Regions from separate parts of the Bacillus sp. BACIII genome, predicted to be linked through region 2. Evidence: a T-box and tRNA genes for the amino acid it is inferred to sense, from the RefSeq annotation. Region 2 holds a T-box; the other holds one or more tRNA genes.
What was found. A T-box is a leader RNA that pairs with one kind of tRNA and senses whether it is charged. The one in region 2 lies ahead of ileS (isoleucine--tRNA ligase), so its partner is inferred to be a tRNA-Ile.
Positions count from the first base shown of each region.

Region 1 (7,085 bases), 1.4 Mb from region 2:
CTTGATGCGGTCTAAAGCATCCCACCAGGAAGGCTGCGAACCCGTCCCCATTCCGAGCAGACTGCCTGCAAGTCCGGACGGATTATTTTTCAGCCTGCCGGCACGGATGGACGCCTTTACGCTGTCCGGCAGAGAAAGCTGTGTGGCAAACAACGGAATGCCCTCCCAATAATCGACAAACGATGTTATGCCTTCCTTCAATATAAAGTCAGCAAGCTTCCGGTCTGACTGAATCCGCTTTTTGCGTTCCTGAAGCGTGCTGAGACCCGGAGTAGAGCTTTCCAAAACAAGCGCTGACACCCGATGCGGAAATGCCTGTGCAAAGGAATACGCAAGTCTTCCCCCCATAGAATAACCAATAAGTTTCACTTTGTGAAGTTTTAATTGATCAAAAACGGCGGCAAGGTCCGCAACCTGCCGGCCCGTACTGTACCTTGCCGCTTGCACAGGCGCGTCTGTCTCCCCATGACCCAGGCAGTCAATCAGCACCATTCGCTTGCCGGGAAACATCTCGCGCAGAAACATCCATGATTCTTTACTGCCCGTAAATCCGTGCAGACAAACAATTGCTTCAGACGAGCGGTCACCGGTATCATTCACCCGGTAGCACACGCCGTCAGCCATTTTGACAGTTACAGTCTCCATTCTTTTTTCACTTCCCGCACTGCGGCCTGCAGCAGATCGCGATGGAATTGAACTCTTGATGTCCGATCTGTTTTCAGCTCGATAATATGAAGTCCGGGCTTGTCCGCCTGCGGCTGATACGCATCCTTAAATGCTTCCCATGTCTCAGGGCAAGTATACGTCCCGCCATACAGCGCTGCGGCATGCCGGAAATCAAGGCCCGTCGGCGTACCGAACAGTTCTTCAAAATGAGTTTTATCAGATGCCTGCGGCAAAAATGAGAAAATCCCGCCGCCATCATTATTTATTAAAATAACGGTAAGCGGAATTCCAAGTTTTTTAGCCGCTAACAGCCCGTTTAAATCATGGTAAAACGATAAATCTCCAATCACTAGCGTGACGGGGGCTTTTGTTCCCTCACATACGCCCATAGCCGAGGAGACAACTCCGTCAATTCCGTTAGCGCCGCGGTTGGCATAGACGCGGAAGGAACGATCTTGCTTTTCAAAGAAAGTATCCACATCGCGAATCGGCATGCTGTTGCCGACAAAAATCGAACTGCCTTCAGGAACAAGGTGCTGAAGGTGGCGATATACATTTCCTTCGAATGACAAATTATCCATGCCCGCATGCTGTAAATGGCCGCGGAACCGCTCATTGACAAACTGCCATTTCTCCAGCCATTCGGATAGCCGTCTTCCCGTTTCAACTGAACGGACCGCTTCCAAAAACACCGACGGATGGCAATGAATCATATGCGCGCCGGCCTGAGTGGGATCTCTCCACCCTCCGTCTTCATCGACGATAAACTGATCAATGGCAGGATCATCCCTGAGCCATACAAAGAGCGGTTTGGAAACCGGCATCGGACCGAAGCGAATCACAGCTTCCGGACGCAGCACTTCTTTTATCTCCTCATCTCTTAAGAACGAGTCATAAGCATCAATGATCAGCGCCTTATCATGCTTTCCGTTTCGCAGATTTGAAAGCGGATCAGCCAAAATCGGGAATTGAAGCATCTCGGCAAGCGCGAGGATCTGCTGTTTTTCTGCTTCTCCGTGAATTTCGCCGCAAACGATCATACCCTTTTCGGTATTCGCAAGACGCTCTGTAATATGACGCAATGAGGCCGGATCGGCAGACTGAATCCCTGTTGTGACAGAGACATGCCGATCTGCTCTCATTCTTTCAAAAGGCCGGGCTGACAAATCAGGCATCAAAGGCTCCCTGAGCGGCACATTGACATGCACCGGTCCCATCGGCTGCTTCCCCGCTTCACTTGCGGCTCTGCCGGCCAACGTTCTGATATAACTCAGCATTTGAGGATTTTCCTCAGGAAGAGCCGAGTCTGTGAAAAACTTAACAAAGTTACCAAACAGAAAATGCTGGTTAATCGCCTGAGGCGCCCCTACTTCCCTTAATTCATGGGGCCGGTCAGCAGTCAGGACAATGAGAGGCACTCTTGAATAATGAGCCTCAATCACGGCCGGATAGAAGTTAGCCGCTGCCGTTCCTGACGTACAAATCAGCATGACCGGACGCTGACGGGCTTTTGCAAGGCCGAGTGCGAAAAAACCTGCGGATCGTTCATCAATTTGTATATGGACTTGAATATCCGGGTGGGCCGCTGCCAAAACCGCCAGCGGAGTCGACCTTGATCCGGGACAAACGACCGCGTCGGTTACACCCGAAAGAGCGAATTCATCAATAAAGCTTCCGATATAATGTGTAATCGGGTTTGTCAAAGCCTTTCACCTCCTAAAGCAGAGATCATCGGCTTTAGTTTAATTTGTGTTTCTTCATATTCTGATTGCGGATCTGAATCTTCAACAATGCCGCAGCCTGCGAAAAGGCGCGCCCTTTTGTCTTCAATCAATCCTGATCGGATGGCCACGACAAATTCTCCGTTTTCCCTGCCGTCCATCCAGCCGATCGGCGCCGCGTACCACCCGCGTGTCATCGGTTCAATATCAGCGATAACCTCAACAGCTTTCTGCTGGGGCGCTCCGCCCAATGCCGGTGTGGGATGCAGCTTTTCAATTAAATCAAACAGCGAAGCGGACGTTTTAAGGCGGCCGGTGATCGGTGTATACAGATGCTGCACACTTTTTGTTTTATATAATTGCGGACCTGCAGGCTTTTTCACATCACTGCAGCTCGATAAAAAAGCATCGTTTATCATCTGAACCACAAAATCATGCTCCGCCAGATTTTTTTCGTCATGCAGCAATTCTTCGCCGAGACGGTCATCTTCTTCCTGACTTTCTCCGCGCTTAATTGAACCTGCCAGACAAGAGGACATGACGTCTTTGCCGGATTTTTTGATCAGCCGTTCCGGTGAAGCGCCGACAAAGCATTTATTTCCCTGCTCAATCGCAAAAACATAGCTTGTCGTTTGGTCCGTCAAAAGCTTGCGGACAACGCTTTCTGCTAGAATCGGCCCGTCATATGACAAAACGACTTCCCTTGCCAGCACAACTTTATCATATTGATTTGCTTTCATATCATTTGTTGCTGTTTTAATGGCGTCAAGCCAGTTTTCTACATCAAGTTCTTCCGCTTTTGTTAAATCAGGATATTCCTCATATGTCATTGAAGAAACTGTAAAAGCTTCAGAAAAAGATTTCAGACGTTTCAGTACATCTTCTGCCTGATTGCCGTCTGCCGCCCATTGATTGACGGTTAAATAATCACCATCCGCCGTCTTTGTCAGCATGAGTGAGGGAATAAAGAACAGTCCTTCTTCGAACCCATCCCATTCGTCTCCTCTTTCTTCAGCGGGATTAAATGAAAAACCGCCGAATAAGACAGGGCCGACCGCGGTTTGCGCCGCCTCTTCTTCTTCATGAATATGATAAGCCGTCTTTTTAAAGCGCTCCCATTGTTCAAAAACGTCTTGATAACGTTTTTCGTTTTTTTCATTCGATTGGAACAGCGCTTCTGTGCCAAGACCGACTATTGTTAATTCACTACCGGGTTCTGACCAAAAAAATCGTTTGCCTTTATATTTTTTTGCTCCGTCTTTGAAAAATGATAGAGGGTCTAAAGACGCAATACGTCTTGAATAGCTCAATAAGACAGCATGGTTGACTTGTTTGGCTTTATGTAATGCATGATCTGCTTCCTCTCGGAACGTATGCTGCACCGTTGTCACCATGAGACATTCCTCCATAATCCGTTAAATGCTTTTAATACAATACACCTGTGATGACTTTGTGTCAAACACACAGATTTGCGCACGACAAAATGCCTGCATTTCTTATTATAAACCTTTTTGCGCAAATGAATAAAGAAACAAACTTGAATTTTCTTTCCCCACTCTCGGCAATCACTGTAACCTTTACTTTACTGTGGGAAAACGACCATTTTTATCCACCATTTTTCTGCACAAAAACGTTCATACTAACAGTCATAAGCATCACATAGAAACGAGGGAATGATGTGCTTACAAACGAACAGATCACACACTTGAAAAAAGAACTCGAAGAAGCCAAACATGATATCTTAAACCGTTTTAAAGAAAATGACCAATTTCAATTAACAGATGAATTCCCGTATCAGTCATCCGGCGAATTGTCTTCCTATGACAATCATCCCGGCGATCAGGCGACTGAATTATACGAGCGTGAAAAAGATCTGGCGCTCCTCGACCATGAACGGGAGCACCTACGCGACATTGATTACTCCCTGAAACAAATTGAAAACGGCACATACGGTATTTGTGAAGTCAGCGGCAAGGAAATCCCTTATGACAGACTGGAAGCTCTGCCGACGGCTACCACCTTGGCGGAATATTCCTCTCAGGATGCCGTTTCTAAAGACAGGCCGATTGAAGAGGAAACACCGTTCGGACAGTTTGAATTTGATGATGATGAATCAATACGGCCGCCTTACGATAGTGAAGACTCATATCAGGATGTAGAGGAATACGGAAACTCAGAAACACCTCAAGATTTAGAGGTTCCGCCTCTCAGCTACAACGATATGACAATGAACTCAGAAGAAAACATCGGCTATGTTGAGGATTATGAAAATTTTATCGCCACAGATATTACCGGAAAAAACATTTCCGTGTATCCAAGCAGAGACCACGAAAAATATGAACAAGAACTGGACGAAGAAGGAATTATGACGACTTTCGGCGATCTTCATGCTGACTAAAACCCCGGCTTACCGGGGTTTTTACATTTGTTGCATTTTTGCAATGGAAACTCATACACTTAATGGTGCATGGCTCTCAAAAAGGTTTGACCTTTCCAAAATCGGGAATGACATTGAACAATGGAGGGAAGAGATGAAAAAGAAGTATATCGGTGCGATCATTGTATTTATCATTACATATGCCTTGTTTTCCTTAGCGGGGTTTCTCTTTCCCGTAGATCGGGAATGGTACGACGCGCTTCAAAAACCTGACTGGACGCCGAGCGGATCAGTGATAGGCATCATATGGGCGGTTTTGTTTGCGCTTATCTCCCTGTCAGCAGCCTTGGTATACGTAAAGTTCTCATGTAAAGAATCCAAAGCTTTCTGGTTGATGCTTCTCATCAATTATATCGCGAATCAAGGCTTCAGCTTTTTTCAATTCACACAGAAAAATTTGCTTGCTGCATCTATCGATTGCCTGCTTGTAGCCGTTACAACACTCATTCTATTGATGATTGCCGGTAAATACAGCAAAGCTTCAGCCTGGCTTTTGGTTCCTTATTTATTATGGAGCGCTTTTGCCACATACCTGTCTTTTACCATTTACACTATGAACTCATAATAAAAAACCTTGCATAGTATGCAAGGTTTTTTAATGACCCGTACGGGATTCGAACCCGTGTTACCGCCGTGAAAGGGCGGTGTCTTAACCGCTTGACCAACGGGCCTTATGGCGGAGAAGGAGGGATTTGAACCCTCGCGCCGCTTACACGACCTACACCCTTAGCAGGGGCGCCTCTTCAGCCACTTGAGTACTTCTCCATATGGCTCCACAGGCAGGATTCGAACCTGCGACCGATCGGTTAACAGCCGATAGCTCTACCACTGAGCTACTGTGGAAAATTATCATGGTGGGCCTGAGTGGACTCGAACCACCGACCTCACGCTTATCAGGCGTGCGCTCTAACCAGCTGAGCTACAGGCCCACGACAATATAAAAATGGAGCGGGTGATGGGAATCGAACCCACGACATCAGCTTGGAAGGCTGAGGTTTTACCACTAAACTACACCCGCATTTGTTTGGGGCGATTGATGGGAATCGAACCCACGAGTGCCAGAGCCACAATCTGGTGCGTTAACCACTTCGCCACAACCGCCAAAACATATTAAATTAAAATGGTGGCTCGGGACGGAATCGAACCGCCGACACACGGATTTTCAGTCCGTTGCTCTACCAACTGAGCTACCGAGCCTTTTTATATAAATGGCGGTCCGGACGGGACTCGAACCCGCGACCTCCTGCGTGACAGGCAGGCATTCTAACCAACTGAACTACCGGACCATTTTTGGTTGCGGGGGCAGGATTTGAACCTGCGACCTTCGGGTTATGAGCCCGACGAGCTACCGAACTGCTCCACCCCGCGATGATGATTAAATTAGATATGGCGGAGGAAGAGGGATTCGAACCCCCGCGGGCTTTGACACCCCTGTCGGTTTTCAAGACCGATCCCTTCAGCCAGACTTGGGTATTCCTCCGTATAAGTGGTGGACCTTGTAGGACTCGAACCTACGACCGGACGGTTATGAGCCGTCTGCTCTAACCAACTGAGCTAAAGGTCCAATGGTAGCGGCGGAGGGGATCGAACCCCCGACCTCACGGGTATGAACCGTACGCTCTAGCCAGCTGAGCTACACCGCCAAAAAACAATTAAAATCAAGTGGAGCCTAGCGGGATCGAACCGCTGACCTCCTGCGTGCAAAGCAGGCGCTCTCCCAGCTGAGCTAAGGCCCCAAAGTGGTCGGGAAGACAGGATTCGAACCTGCGACCCCATGGTCCCAAACCATGTGCTCTACCAAGCTGAGCTACTTCCCGATTTTTCAAAAGTATGTATGGCGCGCCCGAGAGGAGTCGAACCCCTAACCTTTTGATCCGTAGTCAAACGCTCTATCCAATTGAGCTACGGGCGCAACAATAAGTGCCGAGGGCCGGACTTGAACCGGCACGGTAGTCACCTACCGCAGGATTTTAAGTCCTGTGTGTCTGCCAATTCCACCACCCCGGCATGGATGGTATAGTTTAGTTGGAGCGGAAGACGGGATTCGAACCCGCGACCCCCACCTTGGCAAGGTGATGTTCTACCACTGAACTACTTCCGCGTTTGGCAATGCGGATGAAGGGACTTGAACCCCCACGTCTGTAAAGACACTAGAGCCTGATTCTAGCGCGTCTGCCAATTCCGCCACATCCGCAAGAAAAAACATGGTGAGCCATGAAGGACTCGAACCTTCGACCCTCTGATTAAAAGTCAGATGCTCT
Region 1 is NZ_CM174437.1:86,976-94,060, reverse strand. Features, by position in the region: gene menH (2-succinyl-6-hydroxy-2,4-cyclohexadiene-1-carboxylate synthase) at 1-645, opposite strand, end outside; gene menD (2-succinyl-5-enolpyruvyl-6-hydroxy-3-cyclohexene-1-carboxylic-acid synthase) at 633-2,369, opposite strand; gene ACXN9U_RS00585 (isochorismate synthase) at 2,366-3,781, opposite strand; gene ACXN9U_RS00580 (TraR/DksA C4-type zinc finger protein) at 4,066-4,785, shown strand; gene ACXN9U_RS00575 (TspO/MBR family protein) at 4,919-5,389, shown strand; tRNA gene ACXN9U_RS00570 (tRNA-Glu) at 5,424-5,495, opposite strand; tRNA gene ACXN9U_RS00565 (tRNA-Ser) at 5,499-5,589, opposite strand; tRNA gene ACXN9U_RS00560 (tRNA-Asn) at 5,593-5,667, opposite strand; tRNA gene ACXN9U_RS00555 (tRNA-Ile) at 5,677-5,753, opposite strand; tRNA gene ACXN9U_RS00550 (tRNA-Gly) at 5,769-5,842, opposite strand; tRNA gene ACXN9U_RS00545 (tRNA-His) at 5,850-5,925, opposite strand; tRNA gene ACXN9U_RS00540 (tRNA-Phe) at 5,946-6,021, opposite strand; tRNA gene ACXN9U_RS00535 (tRNA-Asp) at 6,034-6,110, opposite strand; tRNA gene ACXN9U_RS00530 (tRNA-Met) at 6,116-6,192, opposite strand; tRNA gene ACXN9U_RS00525 (tRNA-Ser) at 6,212-6,304, opposite strand; tRNA gene ACXN9U_RS00520 (tRNA-Ile) at 6,312-6,388, opposite strand; tRNA gene ACXN9U_RS00515 (tRNA-Met) at 6,391-6,467, opposite strand; tRNA gene ACXN9U_RS00510 (tRNA-Ala) at 6,488-6,560, opposite strand; tRNA gene ACXN9U_RS00505 (tRNA-Pro) at 6,565-6,641, opposite strand; tRNA gene ACXN9U_RS00500 (tRNA-Arg) at 6,660-6,736, opposite strand; tRNA gene ACXN9U_RS00495 (tRNA-Leu) at 6,746-6,831, opposite strand; tRNA gene ACXN9U_RS00490 (tRNA-Gly) at 6,851-6,925, opposite strand; tRNA gene ACXN9U_RS00485 (tRNA-Leu) at 6,935-7,018, opposite strand; tRNA gene ACXN9U_RS00480 (tRNA-Lys) at 7,030-7,085, opposite strand, start outside.
Region 1: it has a tRNA-Ile gene. The T-box ahead of ileS (isoleucine--tRNA ligase) is inferred to sense a tRNA for this amino acid. The anticodon was not compared.

Region 2 (7,085 bases):
TTTTTCAGCTTTTGAAGTCGGGATGTTTTTCCCGATATAGTCCGCTCTGATCGGCAGCTCCCGGTGCCCTCTGTCGACAAGCACGGCAAGCTGTATCGATGACGGCCGTCCGACATCAACGAGTGCATCCATCGCCGCTCTCACCGTCCGGCCGGTATAAAGCACATCATCGACCACAATGACCTTTTGGTCTGTGATATCAGCCGGAATGTCCGCGCCTTTTACAAGCGGTTCTTCATTGCTCGTTTTTTTGGTGAGATCGTCACGGTAAAGGGTAATATCAATTTCTCCGACGGTGACCGGATTTCCTTCAATCTGTTCGATCCGTTCAGCCAGCCGCTTTGCTAAATAAATGCCTCTTGTTTTAATCCCTACAAGAATGCAGTCATTCATTCCTTTATTCCGTTCGATCATTTCATGGGCTATCCTTGTCAGCGCCCTTCTGATGGCCTGTTCGTCGAGAATAACAGCTTTTTGATTCACTCGTGACACCTCTCCATTCGTATATAAGAAGAAAAAACCCCTCCTGCCAGAGCATAGAGGGGTTCCTTTCCAGGACGAAGACACACACGTATCTCTTCTGTCCTTTCCGTTATCCTTCTCAGCCTCTCTGGACTGTGTTAAAGAATCTATTCAGCTTGTTTTTATTATTTCAGAAAAGAAAGTCGCTGTCAATGGCTATTTCTCAAATGTTCAATGAGTTTTTGCATATCTTCAGGAAGGGGCGCTTCAAACTCCATGTATTCGCCCGTCCGCGGATGATCAAAACCTAATATTCCGGCATGAAGCGCCTGGCCGTTGAAATCAATGGTTTTTCTCGGTCCGTACTTCGGATCGCCTGCCAAAGGAAACCCGATATATTTCATATGAACGCGGATTTGATGCGTTCTTCCGGTTTCAAGACGGCACTCTACGAGCGTGAAGTCTTGAAAACGCTCAAGCACGTGGAAATGCGTGACGGCGTTTTTGCTGCCTTCTCTTGTTACGGTCATGCTTTGACGGTCTTTCTTATCTCTTCCGATCGGAGCGTCAATCGTTCCGTCATCATGTGAAATCAACCCGTGGACAACCGCTGTGTACTTTCTCGTCACGGTTTTATTGACGAGCTGATTAACGAGTGATTCATGCGCCATATCGTTTTTAGCGACCATTAACAGGCCGGAGGTATCTTTATCAATACGATGGACGATTCCCGGGCGCATGACGCCGTTAATGCCTGAAAGATCATTGCAGTGAGCCATCAGTCCGTTTACGAGCGTCCCTGTCACATGGCCGGGCGCCGGATGTACGACCATGCCCCGCGGTTTGTTCACAACCAAGACGTCCTGATCCTCATAGTAAATATCCAGATCCATCGGCTCTGCAAGCACGTCCAGTTCTTCCGGTTCAGGAATGGTGACGGTTACCTGATCGCCGGGCTGCATTTTGTAGTTGGCTTTGACGGATTTGCCGTTAACGGTTACCAGTCCCTCTTTCACCCATTGCTGCACCTGAGTGCGTGACCAGTTTTCTCCTGCTGCGGCCAAAAATTTATCAATCCGTTCGCTTTTTTGTTCAGGCTGAACGGTTATCTCAAATTGATTCATGTTATTGCTCCTTCTTTTTCCCGCTGTCAAACAGCATATGAATAAATAAAAGTATGACGCCGACGCACAGTGAGGAGTCCGCGATATTAAAAATCGGATAGTGATAATTCACGATGATGATATGAATAAAATCGACTACTTCCTGGCGTGCCGCCCGGTCGATAAAATTTCCGGCTGCACCTCCCAGCATTAAGCCGAGAGAAATTCCGAGTAACATCTGCCCTTTTGCATAACGCTGTATGTAATAAACGATTCCGATAATCACGGCGATGGTAATGACGTAGAAAAACCACATTTGGCCGGCTAAAATTCCCCATGCCGCTCCCGTGTTGCGATGAGAGGTGATATAAAGCACCTGATCGATGACAGGTATGCTTTGTCCCAATTCCATATGGCTGACGACAAGCCATTTGGTTAATTGGTCGGCAATAATAATAAAAAGAGCGATAAGATAATAAAGCACACACGTTCCTCCAGTATACAGTTACTTTTATCCTTTATGAATTTTATCAGTAAAAGATGCCGGAGTAAAGGCAGATCATAAGGGCATGAAGACAGACGCTGTCACTCATACAGCGCCTGATCATATGCATAATCTCCGGGTACCCAGTATGGAAGGGTTTTCTTTTCAAATTGAGCGGGATAATAAAAATCATCAGCGGTTCTGGCCGTCGGCAATACCGCAAGCTTGTCAATCGGAATGGGGGCGCCTGTTTTTTCACAATAACCGTACGTATTGTTTTCAAACTTAGACAGGGCAAGAAGAACATCCTGCAGTTCTTCTTTTACATGATAGATCAGAGTTGCTTCCTGGTCGTTCATTGAAGGTTCAACAGATGCTGACATTTGAAAGCAAGAATATTCGAATAATCTTGATTGAAGTTCTTCTTTCATCATGAGAAGCTCCGTGTGGATTGCGGTCAGTTGATCATTCATTCATCACAACTCCTGCTCTTGATGTTATAGCTTTATTGTTGCCTCCAGAGCGCCATTTGAAGCCCATAAGATTTTTCCTATCGTTCTAATCGATGACATTAGTGGCATGTAAAAAAACGCCCGGCTGTCAGCCGGGCGCTTTCTCATTCATTAATTTTGATAATATTTTTCAACGATTTCCGCATTGCGCAGTGATAATGTCGGATACTTCGGATTGGCGCCGACATCTTTAGAAATCACGCGGGACCGCTCACACATCTGACCTTCCGCTTTTTCTACGGTCATTTTTCCTGTTGTGAAGCTTTGCGCGTTTTCCGGCGCTTCGCTTTCGTCTTTTACTGTCAGTTCTGAGACGATAAACAGCTGTGCGATATTTTCTTTAATGGATGATAAGAGGTCGCGGTTTTCTTTGTTCGGATACAAAGTCAGACTCGCTTCCAATGATCTTCCGATAATTTTTTCGTTACGGGCAATTTCCAAAGCTTTCAGCACGTCATTGCGAAGCTCCATGAAACGGTCGAATTTTTCTTCTGTCGCCTGACTGTTCGGAACAGAGATGGTTTCCGGCATATCTGTCAGCTGCACGCTCGCCTCTTCAACAAATGATAAGTGAGACCACATTTCATCCGCCGTATGAGGGAGAATCGGCGCAGTCAGCTTTACTAACGCCAGCAGCGTTTCATAAAAGACTGTCTGCATGCTGCGGCGGTCCGGATGATCCGCATGCTCGATGTACACGACATCTTTTGCGAAATCAAGATAGAAAGAGCTGAGCTCGATCGTACAGAAATTATGAATGCTGTGATAAACAACCGCAAATTCATATTCATCGTACGCTTTTTTCACTTTATCGATCAGCTTATTCAGCTTGATCAGCATATATTGATCCACTTCACGAAGATCTTTTACATCAACGGCATTGACGCTTGGATCGAAATCGAACAGGTTGCCGTGAAGGAAGCGGAACGTGTTGCGGACTTTCCGGTATACTTCCGCGACCTGCTTCAGAATATCTTCAGAAACCGGGTGATCGGCCTGATAGTTTACGGAAGAAACCCATAAACGCAGAATTTCAGCTCCAAGCTGTTTTGCGATTTTTGTCGGCTCAATCGTATTGCCGAGTGATTTACTCATTTTACGGCCGTTTGCATCAAGTGTAAATCCGTGGCTTAATACGCCTTTATACGGCGCTTTGCCGGTGACTGCAACGGCAGTTGAAAGAGATGAGTTAAACCAGCCGCGGTATTGGTCAGAGCCTTCAAGGTATAAATCAGCCGGGCGGACGAGATCATCACGTTCCTCAAGAACGGCCTGATGAGAAGAACCTGAATCAAACCATACATCCATAATGTCTTGCTCTTTCGTAAAGATTCCGTTCGGGCTTCCCGGATGTGTAAATCCTTCAGGCAGAAGGTCTTTTGCCTCTCTTTCAAACCAGACGTTTGAGCCGTGCTGTTTGAACAGCTCAGAAACGTGTTCAATCGTTTCGTCAGTGATGATCGGCTCACCGTTTTCAGCATAAAATACCGGGATCGGAACGCCCCAGACGCGCTGTCTTGAAATACACCAGTCGCCGCGGTCGCGCACCATGTTGTAAAGGCGCTGTTCGCCCCACTCCGGCACCCACTTCGTTTGTTTGATGGCATCAAGCAGATCCGGTCTGAAATCTTTAATTGACGCAAACCATTGCGCTGTCGCTCTGAAGATAGTCGGTTTTTTTGTTCTCCAGTCATGCGGATAAGAGTGTGTAATAAACTCGAGCTTTAAGAGCGCGCCGTTTTCTTCAAGCTTCTCTGTGATCGGTTTATTGGCTTTATCGTAAAACATTCCTTCAAAGCCCGGCGCTTCGTCGGTCATGTTGCCTTTTTCATCGACAGGGCAAAGTACTTCTAAGCCGTACTTTTGGCCGACGATAAAGTCATCTTCCCCGTGGCCCGGAGCAGTATGAACACAGCCTGTTCCGGCATCGGTTGTGACGTGGTCACCGAGCATGACGAGTGAATCTCTGCCGTAAAGCGGATGTTCTGCAGTGATGTATTCTAACTCTCTGCCTTTATACGATGCGACAACTTCAGGATTTTCAAAGCCGCATGCCTCCGCTACGCTTTCGATTAATTCAGCCGCTACTACATAACGCTTGTCTCCAACCTTGATGACATTGTATTCAAGATCAGGATGAACGGAAATTCCGAGGTTGGCAGGCATTGTCCACGGCGTCGTCGTCCAGATAATAAAGCTTTCTCCGTTCTCGAGAACGCCTTTACCGTCTTTCACCTTAAATGCAACATAAATGGATGCCGAACGTTTATCCTGATATTCAATTTCCGCTTCTGCTAAGGCAGATTCACTTGAAGGCGACCAGTTGACAGGCTTCAGGCCTTTATAAATATAGCCTCTTTTCGCCATCTCGCCGAAAACGCGGATCTGCTGCGCTTCAAATTCAGGCTGAAGCGTAACATAAGGGTTTTCCCAATCGCCTCTGACGCCGAGACGCTTGAATTGTTCGCGCTGTCTTTCGATCTGCTGCCATGCATATTCTTCGCAAAGCTTGCGGAAATCGGCTACAGACATTTCTTTCCGGTTCACTTTTTTGTTTTTTGTCAGTGCCGTTTCAATCGGCAGACCGTGCGTGTCCCATCCCGGCACATACGGTGCGTTGTAGCCGCTCATTGATTTATAGCGGACGATAAAATCTTTCAGGATTTTATTCAGGGCATGACCCATGTGGATGTCTCCGTTTGCATAAGGAGGTCCGTCATGCAGTACGAATTTCGGGCGGTCTTTCGTCCGTTCTTGAACAAGACGGTAAATATCCTGCTCCTCCCATTCTTTCTGCATGTCAGGCTCACGGTTCGGCAGATTTCCGCGCATCGGAAAATCTGTTTTCGGCATTAACAGCGTATCTTTATAATCCATTTTCATTCCTCCACAACATTTTTCAGAAAATAAAAAAAGCCCTCTCATCCCATAAGGGACGAGAAAGCTTATCTCGCGGTACCACCCTTTTAGAAAAAACGGATCATCCGTCTTTTCCTCTCGAACATCGTAACGTGATGGAACGTCCTTTCCTACTCTCGGTTCAGAAAGGAAACTAAAGGGCTGATCTGCATGATTCCGGCCATCCCGGGCTTTCACCTTCCCCGGTTCGCTTTATGGCCTGCTTTGAGTCATGCCGGTCCCTTTCATCGTCTTTTCATCTGAATTTATGAACGTATTATATTCGAACGGGCCGAAGAATGTCAAGAAAATCTGAAAATTATTCTTTTTCCTCAAATACCGCGTCGACTTCGTATTCTAACAGATGATCCCAATCATCGTTTTTCAGCAGATCAAGCTGCGCCTCAATCAGCATTTGGAAACGCGTTCTGAACACTTTAGACTGTTTTTTCAGCTCTTCAATTTCCATTGCGATTTTTCTTGATTTGGAAAGCGACTCATTGATGATTCGATCAGCATTTTTTTCTGCTTCACGGACGATCAGCTTCGCCTCTTTCTGCGAATTGCGCTTTACGTCTTCTGCCGCTTCTTGAGCTACGAGAATTGACTTATTCAGCGTTTCTTCAATATTGGCAAAGTGTCCGATTTTTTCATCCAGCTCGTTCACTTTCGCCTCAAGCTCCGTTTTTTTACGGAGTGCGATTTCGTAATCTTTTCTGACCTGCATTAAAAATTCATTTACTTCATCTTCATCATATCCGCGAAAACCTTTTGTAAACGTTTTGTTATGGATATCATTCGGCGTTAATGGCATATTGCCACCTCCATTTTTACATTTCAGTACGGTTATCTAGTTCACATTATAAAACAAATACGGCCATAGATGGAGAAAAAATCTGAAAAAACGACTCATTTTTGCCGTTCGAATGTGACTTTCCATTTGTCTTTTTTCGTTTTTCCGTCTACTTTTGTCAAACTGCATCGTCCGAAGCCCCGAATCGAAAGCATGTCCCCTTCAGCAACCTGATAGGACGGATCCTCAACGGCTTTCCAATTCACCTTAACGAGCCCGTTTTTCACAAGGGTCTGCGCTTTCTGCCGGGATTGCCTGCTCATCGAAGCGCAGACGGCGTCGAGACGCAATGAAGAAACCGTGTCATCCCTTATTTCGACATCTGAAGCGGGAATGTGAAGGGCCGAAAGCTCGATTTTCTCAAGCTTTACCGGCGCTTTGCCCGCTTTGGTCAGCTGAGTGCCGACAAAATCGGCGATTTCACCGGAAACGATAAGCTGCACGGCTTCCTCTGAGAAAATCAGGTCGCCGTATTTCTGCCGCTTTAAGCCGATCCCCATTAATGATCCGAGAAGAGAGCGGTGATCGATGCTGACGAATTTTTCAGCGTATTGAACGTCAAAGGCCTGAAGCTCAAAATCATCTTGTTCAGGTTCCATATATTCAGGGTATAAAATCGCGCGTTTGCGCTCAGCTCTGTCATATCCCCCAAAAAAAGCAAGACCGCACGCATCGCCGATGACGGCTTTTACAATCACCTGTTCCCGCGGATCTAAGAAATCAGTCAGCTTCATCCGATATTGGTCCAGGACAATCTCTTTCCATTCAAGCGC
Region 2 is NZ_CM174437.1:1,443,548-1,450,632, forward strand. Features, by position in the region: gene pyrR (bifunctional pyrimidine operon transcriptional regulator/uracil phosphoribosyltransferase) at 1-483, opposite strand, end outside; gene ACXN9U_RS06855 (RluA family pseudouridine synthase) at 672-1,586, opposite strand; gene lspA (signal peptidase II) at 1,588-2,049, opposite strand; gene ACXN9U_RS06865 (TraR/DksA family transcriptional regulator) at 2,151-2,522, opposite strand; gene ileS (isoleucine--tRNA ligase) at 2,673-5,438, opposite strand; T-box leader at 5,490-5,717, opposite strand; gene divIVA (septum site-determining protein DivIVA) at 5,779-6,273, opposite strand; gene ACXN9U_RS06880 (YlmH family RNA-binding protein) at 6,369-7,085, opposite strand, start outside.